4 regions of the Delftia sp. WSY_7 genome follow, and region 1 is predicted to be linked to each of the others. Evidence: predicted binding sites of a transcription regulator. Region 1 holds the regulator's gene; each other region holds the start of a gene.

Region 1 (4,187 bases):
ACGCGCCGCCAGGCGGCGCGGCCCGCAGACTCCAGCCAGGCGGGCTGGCGGGCCTGCACCATCATGGCCAGGCCCCAGGCCATCACGGCGACATGGGTCAGCGTCCAGAACGGCTGCAGCGCCGTGGTCTGGCTGGTGAGCCAGGACAGGCTTTCCATGGCCAGCGCCGAGGCAGCGCCCAGGCTGGCATAGCCGGCCAGCCGCCCGCTATGGAACAGCGCCGTGCGCAGCCACAGCCGGCTTTGCAGTCCATGGACGGCGACCACCTGCCCACCACCCTGTACCGTGCCCTGCCCCGCCCCGCCCGTGACCACGCCGCAGGGCGCGGCGCACATGGCAAGGCAATGGGGCCCGCCGACGAGCCCCATGATCAAAGCGGTCCAGAGCAGCGACAACAGCATGGGGCCTAGATGATCCTCGAAAACCGCGCCCGGTTCTTGTCGGCCTGCAGATATCGGTCAAACAGCATGGCCACGCCACGCACGAAGTACCAGCCCATGGGCGTGACCTGGAATCCCTCGTCGCTGATCTGCACCAGCCCCTTGGCCTGCAGGTCCTGAAGCGCCGCCAGCTCGGGGGCGAAGTACTCGCGAAAGCCCAGCAGCCAGGCCTGCTCCATGGGCTCGAACAGCACGGCGCCCTGGCACATGATGGCCATGATGACGGCGCGCCGCACCAGATCATCGCGCGACAGTGCCAGGCCGCGCACCACGGGCAGGTGGCCGGCGTCGATGGCGTCGTAGTACTCCTCCAGCGTCTTGGCGTTCTGGCTGTAGCTGGCCCCCACCTTGCCGATGGCCGACACGCCCAGCGCAATCAGGTCGCAGTCGGGCTGGGTGCTGTAGCCCTGGAAGTTGCGATGCAGCCGGCCCTGGCGCTTGGCCACGGCCAGCGCGTCCTCGGGCAAGGCGAAGTGGTCCATGCCCACGTAGACATAGCCGCCCTCCATGAAGGCCGCGATGGAGCGCGAGAGCATGGCCAGCTTGTCGGCGCCCTGGGGCAGGTCCTCGGCCGCGATGCGCCGCTGCGGCTTGAAGCGCTCGGGCAGGTGGGCATAGGCATAGAGCGCGATGCGGTCGGGCCGCAGCGCATTGACCTGGGCCAGCGTGCGCTCGAAGGACTCGGGCGTCTGCTTGGGCAGGCCGTAGATCAGGTCCACGTTGATGGAGGCAAAGCCCAGCTGCCGTGCCGCTGCCACCAGCGCGAACACCTGCTCGGCCGGCTGCACGCGGTGCACGGCGATCTGCACCTGTTCGTCGAAATCCTGCACGCCGAAGCTCAGGCGGTTGAAGCCCAGCTCCTTGAGCACGGCCAGGCGTTCGACGCTGACGGTGCGCGGATCGACCTCGATGGAGTATTCGCCGCCCGGCTCCAGCTTGAAATGCTCGCGCAGCAGGGCCATCAGCGTGCGCAGCTCATCGTCCGAGAAGAAGGTGGGCGTGCCGCCGCCCAGGTGCAGCTGGCTGACGGCCTGGCCCTTGCCGCAATGGGCCGTGTGCAAGGCCATCTCGCGCGCCAGGTAGTCCAGGTAGACGGCCGCGCGATCGTGGTGGCGCGTCACGATCTTGTTGCAGGCGCAGTAGTAGCACAGCGACTCGCAGAACGGCACATGCACATACAGCGACAAAGGCATGGCTCGCGCTGCGGTACTCGATTTGCGGTGCTCAAGTGCCAGGATATAGTCTTCAGCACCGAAAGCCTCCACGAAACGATCGGCCGTGGGGAACGAGGTGTATCGGGGCCCCGGTACGTCGAAGCGACGCAGCAGCTCTGGGGTGACAGCGGTCATGGGTTTTTTCCTCTAATGTCGTCCACTGTGCCGCAGCCCATTGGCCGCGTCCTTGACTCATATCAAGAGTTGTTCGCGGCAGTGCTGCGACAATTTGATCCAACTCATCGCCATCCACGAGGTCACCGCCGGCGCACTGCTGCGCCGCTGATGTTTACTCCATGAACCTTCAGACCATCAAAGCATCCTGTTCCAATTGCAACCTGCGCGAGCTGTGCATGCCCATGGGCCTGGATGCCGAGCAGATGCAGCGCATCGACGACATCGTGGCCACGCGCCGCAAGGTCAAGCGCGGCGGCCTGCTGTTTCGCAACGGTGAGTCCTTCACCTCGCTGTACGCCATCCGCACGGGCTTCTTCAAGACCTGCGTGGCCACCGAGGACGGGCGCGACCAGGTCACGGGCTTTCAGATGGCCGGCGAGATCATCGGCCTGGATGGCATCGTCAACGACCACCACACCTGCGATGCGGTCGCGCTGGAAGACGCCGAGGTCTGCGTCATGCCCTTCGACAAGCTGGAGGACCTGTCGCGCGAGGTCACGGCCCTGCAAAACCATGTGCACAAGGTCATGAGCCGCGAGATCGTGCGCGAGCATGGCGTGATGCTGCTGCTGGGCAGCATGCGTGCCGAGGAGCGCCTGGCCGCCTTCGTGCTCAACCTGGTGCAGCGCCTGCACGCCCGGGGCTTTTCCAAGTCGGAACTGGTGCTGCGCATGACGCGCGAGGAAATCGGCAGCTACCTGGGCCTGAAGCTGGAGACGGTGAGCCGCACCTTCTCGAAGTTTGCCGAGGAAAACATCATCGAGGTGCGCCAGCGCCATCTGCGCATCCTGGACACGGACGCGCTCAAGCGCATCGTCAACAGCCAGCAGTGCCAGTGAGGCCGCAAGGCCCCGCCCCCCGGCAATGAACAAGGCCCGCTGTCGCGGGCCTTGTTCATTGCCATTGCAGTGCACGCAGGTTCAATCGCGCCCCAGGCCCTGCATGGCCAGATTTGGGTCCGGCTCGGAGACCACGCCGTCGTTGAGATCGTGCGTGGAGCGTCCCAGCATGGTGGTCATGAGGCTGGACAGCATGGTCACGCCCCAGAAGGCGAAGAAGGCCAGCGTGTAGATTCCCTGCCGCGACCAGCCCAGGTCGCCGAGCCAGTGCAGCTCCAGCGGGTCCACGAAGGCGAATACCAGCATCTCCATCACGGCGGCGGCCAGAAAGGCCGGCCAGGCAATCCACATCCAGCGTTGGGCCAACATCAGCGATCTCCTTGAGCTGTCGAGGGGTGGCTTTCATTGTGCGCGCCGCCCTCGCACCGTGCCAAGCCCTGCGCACCCTGCACTGCCTGTAGGAAACCCTTGGCCCTCGCGCATGCTGGAGATGCCATCCACCATACAAAAAAGGCCGCGACTGCGGCCTTGTGCACGGCATTTTCCTGCGTTCAGCGGTCCGTGGGATGGTCCTGCGCGGGCGTGGCCGCGTGGTTGCGGCCGGTGACCGCGGGCGCCAGGCTCTTGGGCACTTCGCGCACGCCATCGGCACGCTCGTTGATGGTGATGCCATTGCGGTAATAGTCAGGATCGATCACGGGATCGGCGCCATTGATCGCAATGACGGCCGTGACCACGCCGGCCACCACGACGGCGGCCGGGCCGGCCACCACGAGCCAGACATGGGCGAACTTCCACCAGGGCTTGCCGGCGTCCGGATGCGAAGGGGCCGTGGCGGGCGCGGAGACTGCGGGACTGGAAGACATGGATAACCTCTTTCTTTCAAACAGCCGGCGCAGCCTGGGCGGTGCCGGCCAGACATATCACCGGGGCACCAGGAAGACGGCCTTTTCGGACGCGCGTCCCGCGCCTGAATGCACGGCATCGATATCGAAGAATACGGTGTGCGAGCCCGGCTCGGCGGAACCGTAGGGAATCTGCAGCCGCGCCGCAATGCCGCGCGTCTCGGCAGGGCCGACCTCGACCTCCTGCTCGGACGCCAACTCCAGCCCGTCGAGGCCATGGGCGCTGATGCGGTAGCGCTGGGCCTGCTCGGTGGCATTCATGATCTGCAGGCGGTAGACATTTTCCAGCTTGCCGCCCGCGACGATGCGCGACAGCGACGCCCGGTCGCGTATCACGTCGACCTTGACCGACTGGCGCAGCGCCAGGCTCACGATCATGGCCATGCTCAGGCCGATCAGCACGGCCGAGTAGACCAGTACGCGCGGACGGAAGATGCGGCGCAGCACCTGGGCCCGCCGCCACATGCCGGCCATGGCGTTCTGCGTGGTCAGCCGGATGAGGCCGCGCGGATACTCCATCTTGTCCATGATGGAATTGCAGGCGTCTATGCACAGACCGCAGCCTATGCATTCGTACTGCAGGCCGTTGCGGATGTCGATGCCCACGGGGCA
Region 2 (4,187 bases), on a different contig from region 1:
AGCGTGTGGTCGTCGATGACGAAGACGGAGATGGGGCTGGAGAAGGACATGGGGCGGTCTTTTTCTTGCGGGAGCGTGTCACGCGTTCGAGGGGAGGGCCTGCGCCGGCGCGCCGGCCGAGGCCGACGGCGGCAGCTCGATGAGCACGCGCGTGCCCTCGCCGGGGCGGGAGTGGACATGGACCAGCGCCTGCGCCAGCAGGGCGCGCTCGCGCATGATGCCCAGGCCCACATGCAGCGAGTCCGGCGCAACGGCGGCGGGAACGAAGCCGCAGCCGTCGTCGCAGACTTCGAAGCGCCAGGGGTGGCGCCCCACACGCAGCTCCACATGCCTGGCACCCGCGTGCTTGCGCACGTTGGACAGCGCCTCCTGCACCATGTGCAGCACCTGGATCTGCACGTCGGGCGCCAGCGGCAGGCCCTGGCCCGACATGCTCAGCGAGGTGGCAATGCCCGTCTGGTGCTCGAACTTGGACAGCGTGGCGCGCAGCGCGGCCTCGATGTCCTCGGTGCTGGTGCGCGTGCGGAAATGCACCAGCAGCTCGCGCACGTCGGCATAGCATTCGCGCACGCCCACTTCCAGCTCGCCCAGGCTGCGGTCGCGCGCCTCGTCGCGGCCCTTGGCCACGGCGTCGCGCAGCAGCTGGGTCTGGATCTTGAGAAAGGCCAGCGACTGGGCAATGGAGTCATGCAGCTCGCGCGCGATCAGGCCGCGCTCCTCGGCCACGGCGGCTTCGCGCTCCAGCGCCGTGGCGCGCAGGCTTTCCATGGCGCTGGCCAGGTGGCGCGCCATGGCGGACAGCAGGTCGCGCATGTCGTCCGTGAGCACCACGGTGGAGCGAAAGAACAGGTTGACCTCGCCCAACAGGCGCTGCTGCAGTTGCACGGGGATGCTGACCACGGTCTCGAAGCCGGCCTCGCGGCAGTGGGGCAGCTGCAGGTCGCTGGCCGGCGTGATGGGGATCACGCGCAGCCTCGCCTGCTCGCGCGGCTGGCCGCACAGGCAGGCGCCCGTGTGCAGGCAGTGCTCCTGCACCGACATGGACTGGGGCAGGCCGTCGCCGGCCAGCAGCACGTAGCGCTCGTTGGCCTCGTCGGACCAGCGCACCGTGGCCGCATCGGCCTGGGCCGCCAGGCGGACCTGGCGCACAAAGCCTTCGGCCAGGGACTGCAGGCTGGCGGCCTCCGACGCCTGCACGCTGACCGCGTACAGCGCCTGCAGCTGCTGGTGCTGCACGTTGAGGCTGGCGGTCTTCTCGCGCACCTTGTCCTCCAGCTCGGCGTGAGAACTTTGCAGCGACTGGGCCATGAGGTTGAAGCCGGCCGCCAGCTGGCCGAACTCGTCGTCCACCTCCACGCTCATGCGCGTGTCCAGGTGTCCGCGGCGCATGCGCTCCAGCGCCGAGCGCAGCTGGCCCACGGGATGCAGCACCAGCCAGTAGCTGGTGGCCATGAAACTCACGGCCGCGATGATGGCCAGCGCCATCAGACACATCTGAAACAGGTGCAGGATGGCCGTCCAGCGCGAGAGCCGGTCCTCGATGGCCTCGACAAAGCCGTCCACCTCGCGCACGAAGGCGTCGGCGCTGCCCATGATGGCCTGCGCATCGGCCTGGTCCTCGGCCTGCCAGCGCGCGTGCAGCGCGCTCCAGTCGCGGCGTATGCGCTCGTAGCGCGCCCTGACCTCGTCGCTCCAGGGCACGAACAGCGGGCGCGACATGTCGCCGCTGCGCAGCAGGTCCAGGCTGGCGTCGAACTGCTGCGCGCGCGCCTGCCACTGCGCAGGCGCCTCGTTCTGGCGCGCCATGGCCATGCGCACCATGCTCATGCGCAGCCGCCCGGCCTCGTTCACGGCGGCCGCGCCGCCCTCCAGCTGCCAGGCCACCCACAGCGTGAAGCCGATCGATGCCACGGCCGCCAGCAGGCAGGCCGCGCCCATGAGCAGCAGCTTGGTCGAAAGCGAGGGCTTGCCATGCATGGTCGCACTGTAGCCACGGCGCATTTGCGCGTCTTGACCTGAATCAAGCGTCACCCGTTTGCGCCGTGCCCCCGCCCCGATTCCTAGGATCCTTTCCAACTGCCCCCAATGCCCACAGGGCCTATGAGGACCCCGGCAAGGCCAGTGATTAGCATGGGGCCATGCATGTCCGCTCCCACCTCCGCCCCTTCATCCGCACCCCGCGCCTTGCTGGCCTGGCTGCGGCCGCATGGCTGGCGGCAGCCCTTGCCGGCTGCGCCAGCTCCTCCACACCGGCGCGGGACTGGACGCAGCAGCTGCAGCGCTGGTCCGACGCACCCCTGGTGCTGCTGGGCGAGCAGCACGATGCGGCGGCCCACCAGGCCTGGCAACAGGCCACGGTGCAGCAGCTGGCCACGCAGGAGCGCCTGGCCGCGCTGGTGATCGAGATGGCGCCGCGCACGGGCTCCACGGCCAGCCTGGCGCGCGATGCCTCCGAGGACGCTGTGCAGCAGGCCCTGCAATGGCAGGACGCCGCCTGGCCCTGGCCGCGCTACCGCGGCGTGGTCATGGCCGCCGTGCGCGCAGGCGTGCCCGTGCTGGGCGGCAACCTGCCCCGCGCCGACATGAAGCAGGCCATGCGCAACCAGAACCTGGACACCCACCTGCCGCCCGAAGCCTGGCAGCGCCAGCTCGACGCCATCCGCGAAGGCCACTGCGGCCTGCTGCCCGACACCCAGCTGGCGCCCATGGCCCGCATCCAGCTGGCCCGCGACGCCAGCATGGCCGAGGTGGCCAGGGCCGCAGTCAAGCCCGGCAAGACCGTGCTGTTGGTGGCCGGGCGCGGCCACGTACTGCGCGGCGTGGGCATTCCCACCTGGCTGCCCGAGGCCGCAGGCGCCAAGGTGGCCGTGGCGCAGGCGGGGGAGACATCGGTGGCGCAGGCCTCGGATGTGGATTGGCTGCAGAAGACGGATGCCCTGCCCGCCAAGGACCACTGCGCCGAGCTGCGGGAGAAGTTCAGGAATCCGCCGGCGCCGCGGGCGGATGCGGGTCGGGTGGACTGAGCTTCACCCCTGCACGGCCCACATTCCCTCGTTGCCCGAGACCCACTCGCCGAACGCCTGCGCAGGCATGGGCTTGCTGCACAGATAGCCCTGGAAGAAGTCGCACCCCTTGCCGCGCAGGAATGCCAGCTGCTCGGCCGTCTCCACGCCCTCGGCCAGCACCTTCAGCCCCATGGCATGCCCCAGCGCGATCACCGACCCGCTGATGGCCATGTCGTCGGCGCTGTGCGGGATGTCGCGGATGAAGCCCTGGTCGATCTTGAGCAGGTCCAGCGGGAAGCGCTTGAGGTGGGCCAGCGAGGAATAACCGGTGCCGAAGTCGTCGATGGCCAGCCGCAGGCCCTGGGCCCGCAGACGGCGCATGACGGCCAGGGCCTCCTCGGGGCGCTCGGCCAGGGCGCTTTCGGTGATCTCCAGCTCCAGGCAGTGCGGGGCGAAGCCCGTGGCGGCCAGCGCGTCGGCGGTGGCACCGGCGATGTCGGTCAGCAGGAACTGGTGCAGCGAGACATTGACCGCGATGGTCATCTCGGGCAGGCCCTGATCGCGCCAGCGCTGGCCCTGGGCGCAGGCCTCGCGCAGCACCCACAGGCCCAGCGCGCCGATGACGCCCGAGCTTTCGGCCACGGGAATGAAGCGTGCCGGGGAGATGAGGCCCTCGTCCGGGTCCAGCCAGCGCACCAGGGCCTCGGCGCCCACCAGGCGGCCCGTGGCCAGGTCGATCTGAGGCTGGAAGTAAAGGCGCAGGTGGCCCAGGTCTATGGCCTGCCGCAGCCGTGCCTCCATGGCCAGGCGCTCGCGCGCGGCCGAGGTCATGTCTTCCTCGAAGAAGCACCAGGCACGGCCGCTGCGCGACTTGGCGCCGTAGACGGCCGCATGCGCGCCCTGCAGCAGGTCCTGGGCATTGCCGGCGTGGGAGGGGTACATGCAGATGCCCACGCTGACGCCGGCCATGACGGACAGGCCGTCCGGCGAGCTCCAGGGCTGGCCGGCCGCCGCGATCAGTTGCCGTGCACGGGCGATGGCGTCGCCGCGCTCGCTCATGCCCTTGCACAGCACGGCCAGTTCGTCACCGGCCATGCGACCTATGAGGTCCTGGGGACCCAGGGAGTCGTGCACACGGGCGGCGATGTGGCGCAGCACCTGGTCGCCGATGGCGTGGCCGTA
Region 3 (4,187 bases), on a different contig from region 1:
CGCTCATCATGTTCACGCCGATGAGCGCGCCCGAGAAGATCACCACCCAGGCCCAGCGCGGCACCTCGGGGAACCAGTAGCCCATGTACAGGCCCACGGCCGTCACCTCGGTGCCCACGGCCAGCACCACGCAGGCCCAGTAGGCATAGCGGACCATGAAGCCGGCCATCGGGCTGATGTAGTGCTCGGCATAGGCGCCGAACGAGCCCGAGGTCGGGTGGGCCACCGTCATCTCGGCCAGGCAGCCCATGAGCAGCAGCGAGATCACTGCGCCGATGGCATAGCTGATCAGCACGCTGGGCCCGGCAAAGCCGATGGCAAAGCCGCTGCCCAGGAACAGGCCGGTGCCGACGGCACCGCCGATGGCGATCATGGTCATCTGTCCGGCGGACAGCTGCTGTTTGAGTCCGGCTTCGCGCTGGACGATGTCTTCGAAGGCTGGCATGGGTTGTTGTCTCCGTTGCTGTGGGGGGCTTCGGAGGCGGATGCTATGGACGGCCTTCGCGGGGCGTTTAGTAGTTATCCCTAAATCGACTTGATCTTGGATAAGTTATTCTGTGAAACATGAATTCATAGGTGGTTTATGCCAATCGACATCGACAGAACGGACCGGCTGCTGATCCGCGCCCTGCAGGACAACGCGCGGCTGACCTCGGGTGAGCTGGCGCAGCGTGTGCATTTGTCGCAGTCACCGTCATGGCGGCGCATCAAGCGGCTGGAGGACGAGGGCGTGATCACCGGCTACCACGCCGCGCTGAGCCGGCGCGCCATAGGTTTTGGCGTGCTGGCCTTCGTGATGGTGGGTATAGACCACCAGAACGAGGAGTCCTCGCGCCATTTCCAGGAAGCGGTCTGCGCCATTCCCGAGGTCGTGATGTTCCATGGCATCTCGGGGCCGGAGGACTTCCTGCTGGTCGTCGTGGCGCGCGATCTCGACGCCTATTCCGATCTGCTGCTCAGCCGCCTGCACCGGCTGCCCGGCGTGCGCCAGGTGCACACGCATTTCTCGCTGCAGGAATTCAAGGGACAGCTGGCGGGGCTGCCGGTGGAATGACGGCTGGTGGCGCCTGGCAGGCTGCTAGAGCAGGCCGCTGTCCAGCGCCTGCATGCCATGGCGCACGCGCACGCGGTTGCAGGCATCGCTGCCGGCGGCGAACTCGCGGCAGGGCGAGGGGCGCCATTCATAGATGCCGCAATGGGCCTTCTCGCCCACCTTGCCGACCAGGGCCGCGCAGCGGGGACGCGCCCAGTCGGTTCCGCGCATGCGGCAGGTGTGGTCGGTGACTTCCTCGGCCAGCCCGGCTGGCACGCGGCCGCCCTGCGCCTGCGACTCGTGCACGGAAAAGTCCACGCGAAACGATGCGCAGCAGGCGCCGCAGCTCAGGCAGGGATGGGTCATGGCGTGGGGAGGGGAGTGCGCAAAGGCCGTGTCGGCGTCGGCCGCCATTGTGCCGCGCGCCGCCCGCCTGGGCCCGCCAGGGGGCAAAGCCGGGAACGCAAAACCCTGTCCCGCACTCCGATACCATGCGCGGTCCCGCCGCCCGGGTTCGATCAAAATCAAAATGAGAATAAAAATCAATTGATACAACACGCCATGCATTCGATGAACCCCGCGACGGACGCTGCGGCTCCGTCCACGCTGTCCGCGCCTCCCATGTCCTCCTCTGCTGCCGTTGCCGCCGTTGCTGCCACCACGGCCATCACCCTTGATGCCCTGCCCCGTCAGGTATCGGCGCGCGTGGTCGAGCTCCATGCCGCACGCGATGCCAGCGAGCAGGAACTGCTGCTGCGGCTCATGGAGATCGGCTTTCTGCCCGGCGAGCCCGTGCGCATCCTGGCCGCGGGCTTTCCGGGTGACGACCCGCTGGCCGTGCGCGTGGGCCAGACCACGTTCGCTTTGCGCCGCCATGAGGCGGCCCTGGTGCGCGTGGCGCCGGAGGCGGTGGCATGAGCGCGTCGTCCTCTCCCAAACTCATTCAGCCGCTGCAGCCTGCCCAGGGCGGCGGCGGCAGCGGTGATTCCGCACTGCGCCTGGCCCTGCTGGGCAATCCCAACTGCGGCAAGACGGCGCTGTTCAACCTGCTGACCGGCGCACGCCAGAAGGTGGCCAACTACGCGGGCGTGACCGTGGAGCGCAAGGAAGGCTGGCTGAGCACGGCCAGCGGCCGGCGCGTGCGCGTGCTGGACCTGCCGGGCACCTACAGCCTGCATGCGCACAGCGAGGATGAGCGCATCACGCGCGACATCGTCTCGGGTCGCCATGCGCGCGAGGCGCCGCCCGAACTGCTGGTCTGCGTCACCGACGCCACCCATCTGCGCCTGAACCTGCGCCTGGTGCTGGAGGCCCAGCGCCTGGGCCTGCCCATGCTGCTGGTGCTCAACATGAGCGACATGGCCAGGCGCCAGGGCATCGATATCGACCGCGAGGCGCTGTCACGCGCCCTGGGCATGCCCGTGCTGTCCACGGTGGGCGTGCGCCAGGACGGCGCGCGCGAACTGCTGCAATGGCTGGACGGCCCCGAAGCCCGCGCCCTGGCGGCGCCGCAGCTGCAGGCCCCGGCCCGCCCGGGCGATGCGCGCGAGCAGGTGCTGGCCCTGCACCAGCAGGTGGCCCGCATCATGGCCGACTGCGTCAAGGAGCCCGTGGTGGACACCCGGCGCGACGACCGCATCGACGCCGTGGTGCTGCACCCGCTGTGGGGCATGCTGCTGCTGGCGGCCACGCTGTTCCTGATGTTCCAGGCCGTGTTCAGCTGGGCGCAGCCGCTGATGGATGGCATCGAGGGCGGCGTTTCGGCCGTCTCGGCCCTGGTCAACGAGCACATGCCCGAAGGCGCGCTGCGCAGCCTGCTGGCCGATGGCGTGATCGCCGGCACGGGCGCCGTGCTGGTCTTCCTGCCGCAGATCCTGATCCTGTTCCTGTTCATCCTTGCACTCGAGGATTCGGGCTACCTGCCGCGTGCCGCCTTTTTGCTGGACCGCATCATGGGCAAGGTCGGCCTGTCGGGCCGCTCCTTCATTCCGCTGCTGTCCAGCTTCGCCTGCGCCGTGCCCGGCATCATGGCCACGCGCTCCATCACCAGCTGGCGCGACCGCCTGGTGACCATCATGATCGCGCCGCTGATGACCTGCTCGGCGCGCCTGCCGGTCTATGCGCTGCTGATCAGCGCCTTCATTCCCGAGCGCACGGTGGGCGGCATCTTCAACCTGCAGGGCCTGGTGCTGTTTGCGCTGTACGTGGCCGGCATCGCCAGTGCCATGGCCGTGGCCGGCGTGGCCAAGCTGGTGGGCCGCAGCGCCGGCCCCACGCCGCTGCTGATGGAGCTGCCCTCCTACCGCTGGCCCAGCCCGCGCAGCCTGGCCCTGGGCCTGTACGAGCGCGCCATGATCTTCCTGCGCCGCGTCGGCGGCATCATCCTGACCGTGAGCATCGTGCTGTGGTTCCTGGCCAGCTACCCGGCGCCGCCCGATGGCGTCACCGAAGCGGCCATCCGCTACAGCTTTGCAGGCCGCATCGGCGGCTGGCTGGAGGTGGTGCTGGCGCCGATCGGCTTCAACTGGCAGATCGCCATCGCCCTGGTGCCCGGCATGGCCGCGCGCGAAGTGGCCGTCAGTGCCATGGGCACGGTCTATGCACTGTCCGCTGCCAGCGACGAGGCCATGGCCGAGCAGCTGGGGCCGCTGATCGCCCATACCTGGTCCCTGGCCACGGCGCTGTCGCTGCTGGCCTGGTTCGTGTTCGCGCCCCAGTGCATTTCCACGCTGGCGGCCGTGCGGCGCGAGACCAATGGCTGGCGCTATCCGCTGCTGATGACGGGCTACCTGTTCGCGCTGGCCTACCTGGCCAGCTTCATCACCTACCGCGTGGCCCTCGCGCTGGGCGCGGGCTGAGGAGGGCATTGAGCATGTGGCAAAACATCATCGTGGGCGTGATCGTGGTGGTGGCGGCCGTGTCCCTGGTCTGGCGCTACCTGCCGGCGCGTTGGCGGCTGAAGGCCGGTCAGCTGCATCCGTCGCTGGCGCCCAAGGACGGGGGAGGCTGTGGCGGCTGCAGCGCCTGCGGCGGAGACAGCTGCGCACCGGACAGGCGCCAGCCATAGCGCCAGATCGGTCGCCAGGCCGGTCGCCGGGCCGCCGGCCGGTTGCACGCTCAGGCAGCGGCCAGCCAGATGCGGGCGCCGTCATCC
Region 4 (4,187 bases), on a different contig from region 1:
GCTGGGGCAGCGCCTCGGCGGCGGATTTCAGCGCCATGCCCTTGGCACGGTCGGCGTCGCCGTAGCCCAGGTCCACACCCGGCTCCACACGCGTGAACAGTGACGGCGCCACGGCCACATAGCCCCGCGCCGCAAGCCGGTCGGTCACGGCGCGGATATGGGCGTTGACGCCGAAGATCTCCTGCAGCACGACGATGGCACCGCGCGCGGGCACGTCGGGGCGGGCCACCCAGGCCGGCGAAGACGTGCCATCCAATGAAGTCAACTGCACAAAACTGCCCATGTCCGCGTTCCTTTCTGTCTGAGAACCTGTTGTGATTTCCCGGTGGGCGGACGCGCCCCGCAATGCTGTAATGGCGGCGGGCCGGCCCGTGCGGCAATTCTTTCACAGGAGACATTCGATGGAACGAAAAGTCGTGCTCATCACCGGCGGCAGCCGCGGCATAGGCGCCGCAACGGCACGCATGGCAGCGCACCGGGGCTGGGACGTGGTGATCAGCTACCAGCACCAGCGCGATGCGGCCGAGGCCGTGGTGGCCGACGTGCAACTGGCCGGCACCCGCGCGCTGGCCGTGCAGGCCGATGTGGGCGACGAAGCCGAGGTGCTGGCCCTGTTCGGTGCGGTGGATGCGCAGTTCGGCCGGCTGGATGCCCTGGTCAACAACGCCGGTGTGGTGGACCGCGCGCAGACCGTGGCCGAGATGAGCGTGCAGCGGCTGGAGCGCATGTTCCGCGTCAATACCATCGGCAGCTTCATCTGCGCGCGCGAGGCCGTGCGGCGCATGAGCACCCGCCACGGCGGGAGGGGTGGCGCCATCGTGAACGTCTCCAGCATCGCTTCGCGGCTGGGCGCACCGGGCCAGTACGTGGACTATGCGGCCGCCAAGGGCGCGTTGGACGTGATGACGCTGGGCCTGTCCAAGGAAGTCGCCGCCCAGGGCATACGCGTGAACGCCGTGCGGCCCGGCTTGATAGAGACCGACATCCACGCCAGCGGCGGACAGCCCGACCGCGTCGAGCGCCTGGCGCCCAACGTGCCCATGCAGCGCGGCGGCAGGGCCGAGGAGGTGGCCGACGCCATCCTCTGGCTGATGTCCGACGGCTCGCACTACACCACGGGCAGCCTGGTCGATATCTCGGGCGGCAACCTCTAGCTCCAAGGCAACCATGGACCTCAAACCGCTGATCACTTTGGTGGCCATCATCAACCCGCTGGCCATCGTCCCCTTCTTCATCCACTACACCGAGGGATTCAGCGCCCAGCAGCGCCAGCAGACCATTCGCACGGCGGCGCTGGCCTCGTTCTGCGTGATCGCGGCCTGCGCCATCATCGGGCTGCAGGTGCTGGACTTCTTCAACATCTCGCTGCAGAGCTTCCAGGTGGGCGGCGGCCTGCTGCTGCTGATCAGCGCGATGAACATGCTCAACGCCCGCCCGGCCGAGGAACGGCCCAACGCGCCCACGCTGGCGGCAGGCGCGGAAAAGGCCGCCATGGGCAACAGCATTGCCGTGGTGCCGCTGACGATTCCGCTGCTGACAGGGCCGGCCTCCATGTCCACCGTGGTGATCTATGCCGACCAGGCACGCACCATCTGGCAGCACCTGGCGCTGGTGGGCTATGGCGTGGTGGTGGCGCTGGTGGTGATGGTCTGCTTTTCGCTGGCCGACCCGATTGCGCGCGTGCTGGGCAAGACCGGCATCAACGTGATGACGCGGCTCATGGGCCTGATCCTCGCGGCCCTGGCCGTAGAGGTGATGGCGGGCGGGCTGGTGAAGATCTTCCCCATCCTGGCCTCGCCCGCGATCGTGCCCTGAGCGGACTGGCTGGCCGATTGAAGGCCCGCCGGATCAGGCCGGCACGGCCCGCGCGCGGTCGGCGCTGCCGTCGCAGGCACCGCCGCAGCCCGTGATGGGCTGCTCGGGCAAGGCCTCGGGGTGGGCCAGCGAGCCCGTGGCGGGATCGAAGCCCGCGCTGCGCAGGTGCAGGGCCAGCGCCGCATCCATGGTCTGCGCATGGTGCACGAACCAGGCCGCCAGCTCGCCCGCCATGCTGCGGATCACGGCCAGATCCCCCGCTGCCGCCTTGGCCGCCCCCTCGCGCATCACCTGCAGCACCACCTTGTGCTGCAGGCTGTGGCAGTTGGTGCTGGTGAACCGCGTGGACTGCATCCAGCGGTCTTCCTGGTCGAAATGCACCTGCGTATGCGCGATCAGCTCATCCCAGCGCGCGCACAGCTGCGCATCATCGGCCGCCTCCACCTCGGCCAGCAGCAGCAAGAACTCCTGGTGCACCTCGTCCATGGCCGGCAACTCCAATGCCAGCGCTCCGCTCCATTCCAGCACGGCCATATGCTTCTCCTGCCTTCATCGTGAAAGCCTGCAGCTTAGGAACAGCACCGCCCAACCCGTTTGACCCACATCAGCCAACCCGAAAACAGCAAAGCCCCGCGAGCGGGGCTTGGTCAAGGCGGATAAAACTGGCGCGGCCAAAAGGCCAGGGGCACCGAGCAAGAGCCGCCTCGCGGCGAAGGTGCCGTCCCCCTCCCTTGCGAAGCAAGTAGAGAGGCGCCGTGCCACGGGGGGAAGGCGCGCAGCGCCTCAGGGGGTGCCTACTAGCTTACTGTCCATATTTACGCTTGGCATCCGCCACGCAGGCATCCTTGGCGTCACCGCTCATGGTGTCGCAACGGGCCTTGGCAGCCTTGTAGTCGGCTTCGCGGGTTTCCTCGGCAGCGTCCTTGCGGGTCTCGGCCACGTTGGCGGCCTTGGCAGCAGAGTTGGCGGCAGGTTCGGCCTGGGCCTTGTTCACCTTGGCGGCTTCGACGGCACGCACATGGGCAGCCTTGGCATCCTTCACGCAGACATCCTTGGCGTCGCCCTTGAGGTCATCGCACTTTTCCTTGGCGATGTCGTAGTCCGCATCAGCCTTGGCCTTGAGTGCCTTTTCGCTGTTCTTGGGCGAAGGATTGCGGCGCGATTCCAGTTCAGCCTTGGCGACGTTTTCCTGGCCCTTGGCCTGCTTCTCGCAGACGTCCTTGGCGTTGTCCTTGAGCGGCTTGCACTGTTCCTTGGCAGCCTTGTAATCGGCCTCGATCTGGTTCTTGGCGGCCGTGTGCTCGGCATTGGTCATGGCCATGGCGCCGGAGGCCATCAGGCCCAGGGCGACGGCGGACAGCATGTGGCGAAAGCGTTGCGGTGTTTGCATGATGGAACTCCTTGTATTTGTACTGAGGTGGCCCTTGGTGCCTGCGGCGGCGGGCCATTGGTGCGTGCCCTCAGGCACGCTGGCTGTCGGGGAGCGGGTGGTGGCGCCGGCCAGGGCATCCGTGCCACCCGCGGGGTCCACCCTCGTCAGTCTTCGAAGCGGAAGTCGGGGTTGCGCTTTTGCCAGTCGGTCAGCTGCTTTTCGGCAGCGTCGCGGGCCAGGCCCTGGCGCTCCTGCAGCTTGCCCAGGAATTGCTCGCGCTTGCCGGCGATCACGTCCAGATCGTCATCGGTGAGCTTGCCCCATTGCTCACGGATCTTGCCGGTGAATTGCTTCCAGTTGCCCTTGATGCGGTCTTCATTCATGGCTTGTTCCTTTCAGTGATGTTGAAGTCGTGCCGTGCAATCAGGCCTTGTTTTTTCAAAGCCGCGATCTGCATCAGCGACGGTTCCACTGTAAAAAACCTGCGCGCCGCGCGCCGTAGTCTGGACCTAGTGTTGACGGTCGTCCCAGGGGCAGCCGAGACGGTGGGATCGGGACTACAGCCCCTGACGGACGCGCGGGAAGCGCTGGGTCAGGCGCGGCCCGCCCCTGCCCTGAGTACCCAGCCTTTTCCCCGTATGTCCGCACCTGCGCCGTGGCGGTTGCGGGGTTGCAAGCCTGCCGAAGGACAGGCTTGCTTCGTGATCTGGCCTTTCTTGGCGAATCAAGAAAAGGGCAGTCGGCTGCCGGGCCGAGACCCGGCCTCGAAAAGCAACCATCCGGCAGGGGCAGAAAAAGTCCACTTGCTTGCAGAGCCAGTTGCCGAAAACAAAAAACGGCCAGCGGATGCAATGCACCCACCAGCCGTTCTCAAGAGAATGGATGGGCTGGAAATCCAGCAGCAGCTCAGTGCCCCTGCTGCCCCAGCCACGCATCGATCTGCGCAATGGCCGCATCCGTGGCCTTGGCCAGGGCCTGGGCGCCGCCCGCCGCATCGCCC

The links. The regulator FNR, encoded in region 1, switches genes on or off when oxygen is low (the NO sensors DNR and NnrR bind a similar motif). The targets are predictions, from matches to a motif close to TTGATNNNNATCAA.
Region 2: a site for FNR is predicted at 2,011-2,024, ahead of ACF8ME_RS16745 (type IV pili methyl-accepting chemotaxis transducer N-terminal domain-containing protein). Genes of this name have one in related genera too.
Region 3: a site for FNR is predicted at 1,548-1,561, ahead of ACF8ME_RS27185 (FeoA family protein). Genes of this name have one in related genera too.
Region 4: a site for FNR is predicted at 2,410-2,423, ahead of ACF8ME_RS08375 (hemerythrin domain-containing protein). Genes of this name have one in related genera too.

Annotation. Positions count from the first base shown of each region.
Region 1 is NZ_JBICLB010000001.1:133,688-137,874, forward strand. Features, by position in the region: gene ACF8ME_RS00685 (sulfite exporter TauE/SafE family protein) at 1-401, opposite strand, end outside; gene hemN (oxygen-independent coproporphyrinogen III oxidase) at 407-1,789, opposite strand; gene fnr (fumarate/nitrate reduction transcriptional regulator Fnr) at 1,951-2,670, shown strand; gene ACF8ME_RS00700 (hypothetical protein) at 2,752-3,039, opposite strand; gene ACF8ME_RS00705 (FixH family protein) at 3,222-3,536, opposite strand; gene ccoG (cytochrome c oxidase accessory protein CcoG) at 3,594-4,187, opposite strand, start outside.
Region 2 is NZ_JBICLB010000034.1:418,078-422,264, reverse strand. Features, by position in the region: gene ACF8ME_RS16750 (response regulator) at 1-50, opposite strand, end outside; gene ACF8ME_RS16745 (type IV pili methyl-accepting chemotaxis transducer N-terminal domain-containing protein) at 79-1,977, opposite strand; gene ACF8ME_RS16740 (ChaN family lipoprotein) at 2,139-3,023, shown strand; gene ACF8ME_RS16735 (bifunctional diguanylate cyclase/phosphodiesterase) at 3,027-4,187, opposite strand, start outside.
Region 3 is NZ_JBICLB010000055.1:97,848-102,034, forward strand. Features, by position in the region: gene ACF8ME_RS27170 (amino acid permease) at 1-445, opposite strand, end outside; gene ACF8ME_RS27175 (Lrp/AsnC family transcriptional regulator) at 584-1,054, shown strand; gene ACF8ME_RS27180 (YkgJ family cysteine cluster protein) at 1,079-1,399, opposite strand; gene ACF8ME_RS27185 (FeoA family protein) at 1,595-1,951, shown strand; gene ACF8ME_RS27190 (ferrous iron transporter B) at 1,948-3,891, shown strand; gene ACF8ME_RS27195 (hypothetical protein) at 3,906-4,100, shown strand; gene ACF8ME_RS27200 (YkgJ family cysteine cluster protein) at 4,151-4,187, opposite strand, start outside.
Region 4 is NZ_JBICLB010000017.1:17,021-21,207, forward strand. Features, by position in the region: gene ACF8ME_RS08360 (dienelactone hydrolase family protein) at 1-283, opposite strand, end outside; gene ACF8ME_RS08365 (SDR family oxidoreductase) at 402-1,154, shown strand; gene ACF8ME_RS08370 (MarC family protein) at 1,168-1,815, shown strand; gene ACF8ME_RS08375 (hemerythrin domain-containing protein) at 1,849-2,349, opposite strand; gene ACF8ME_RS08380 (hypothetical protein) at 2,618-3,205, opposite strand; gene ACF8ME_RS08385 (CsbD family protein) at 3,352-3,570, opposite strand; gene ACF8ME_RS08390 (ABC-type transport auxiliary lipoprotein family protein) at 4,094-4,187, opposite strand, start outside.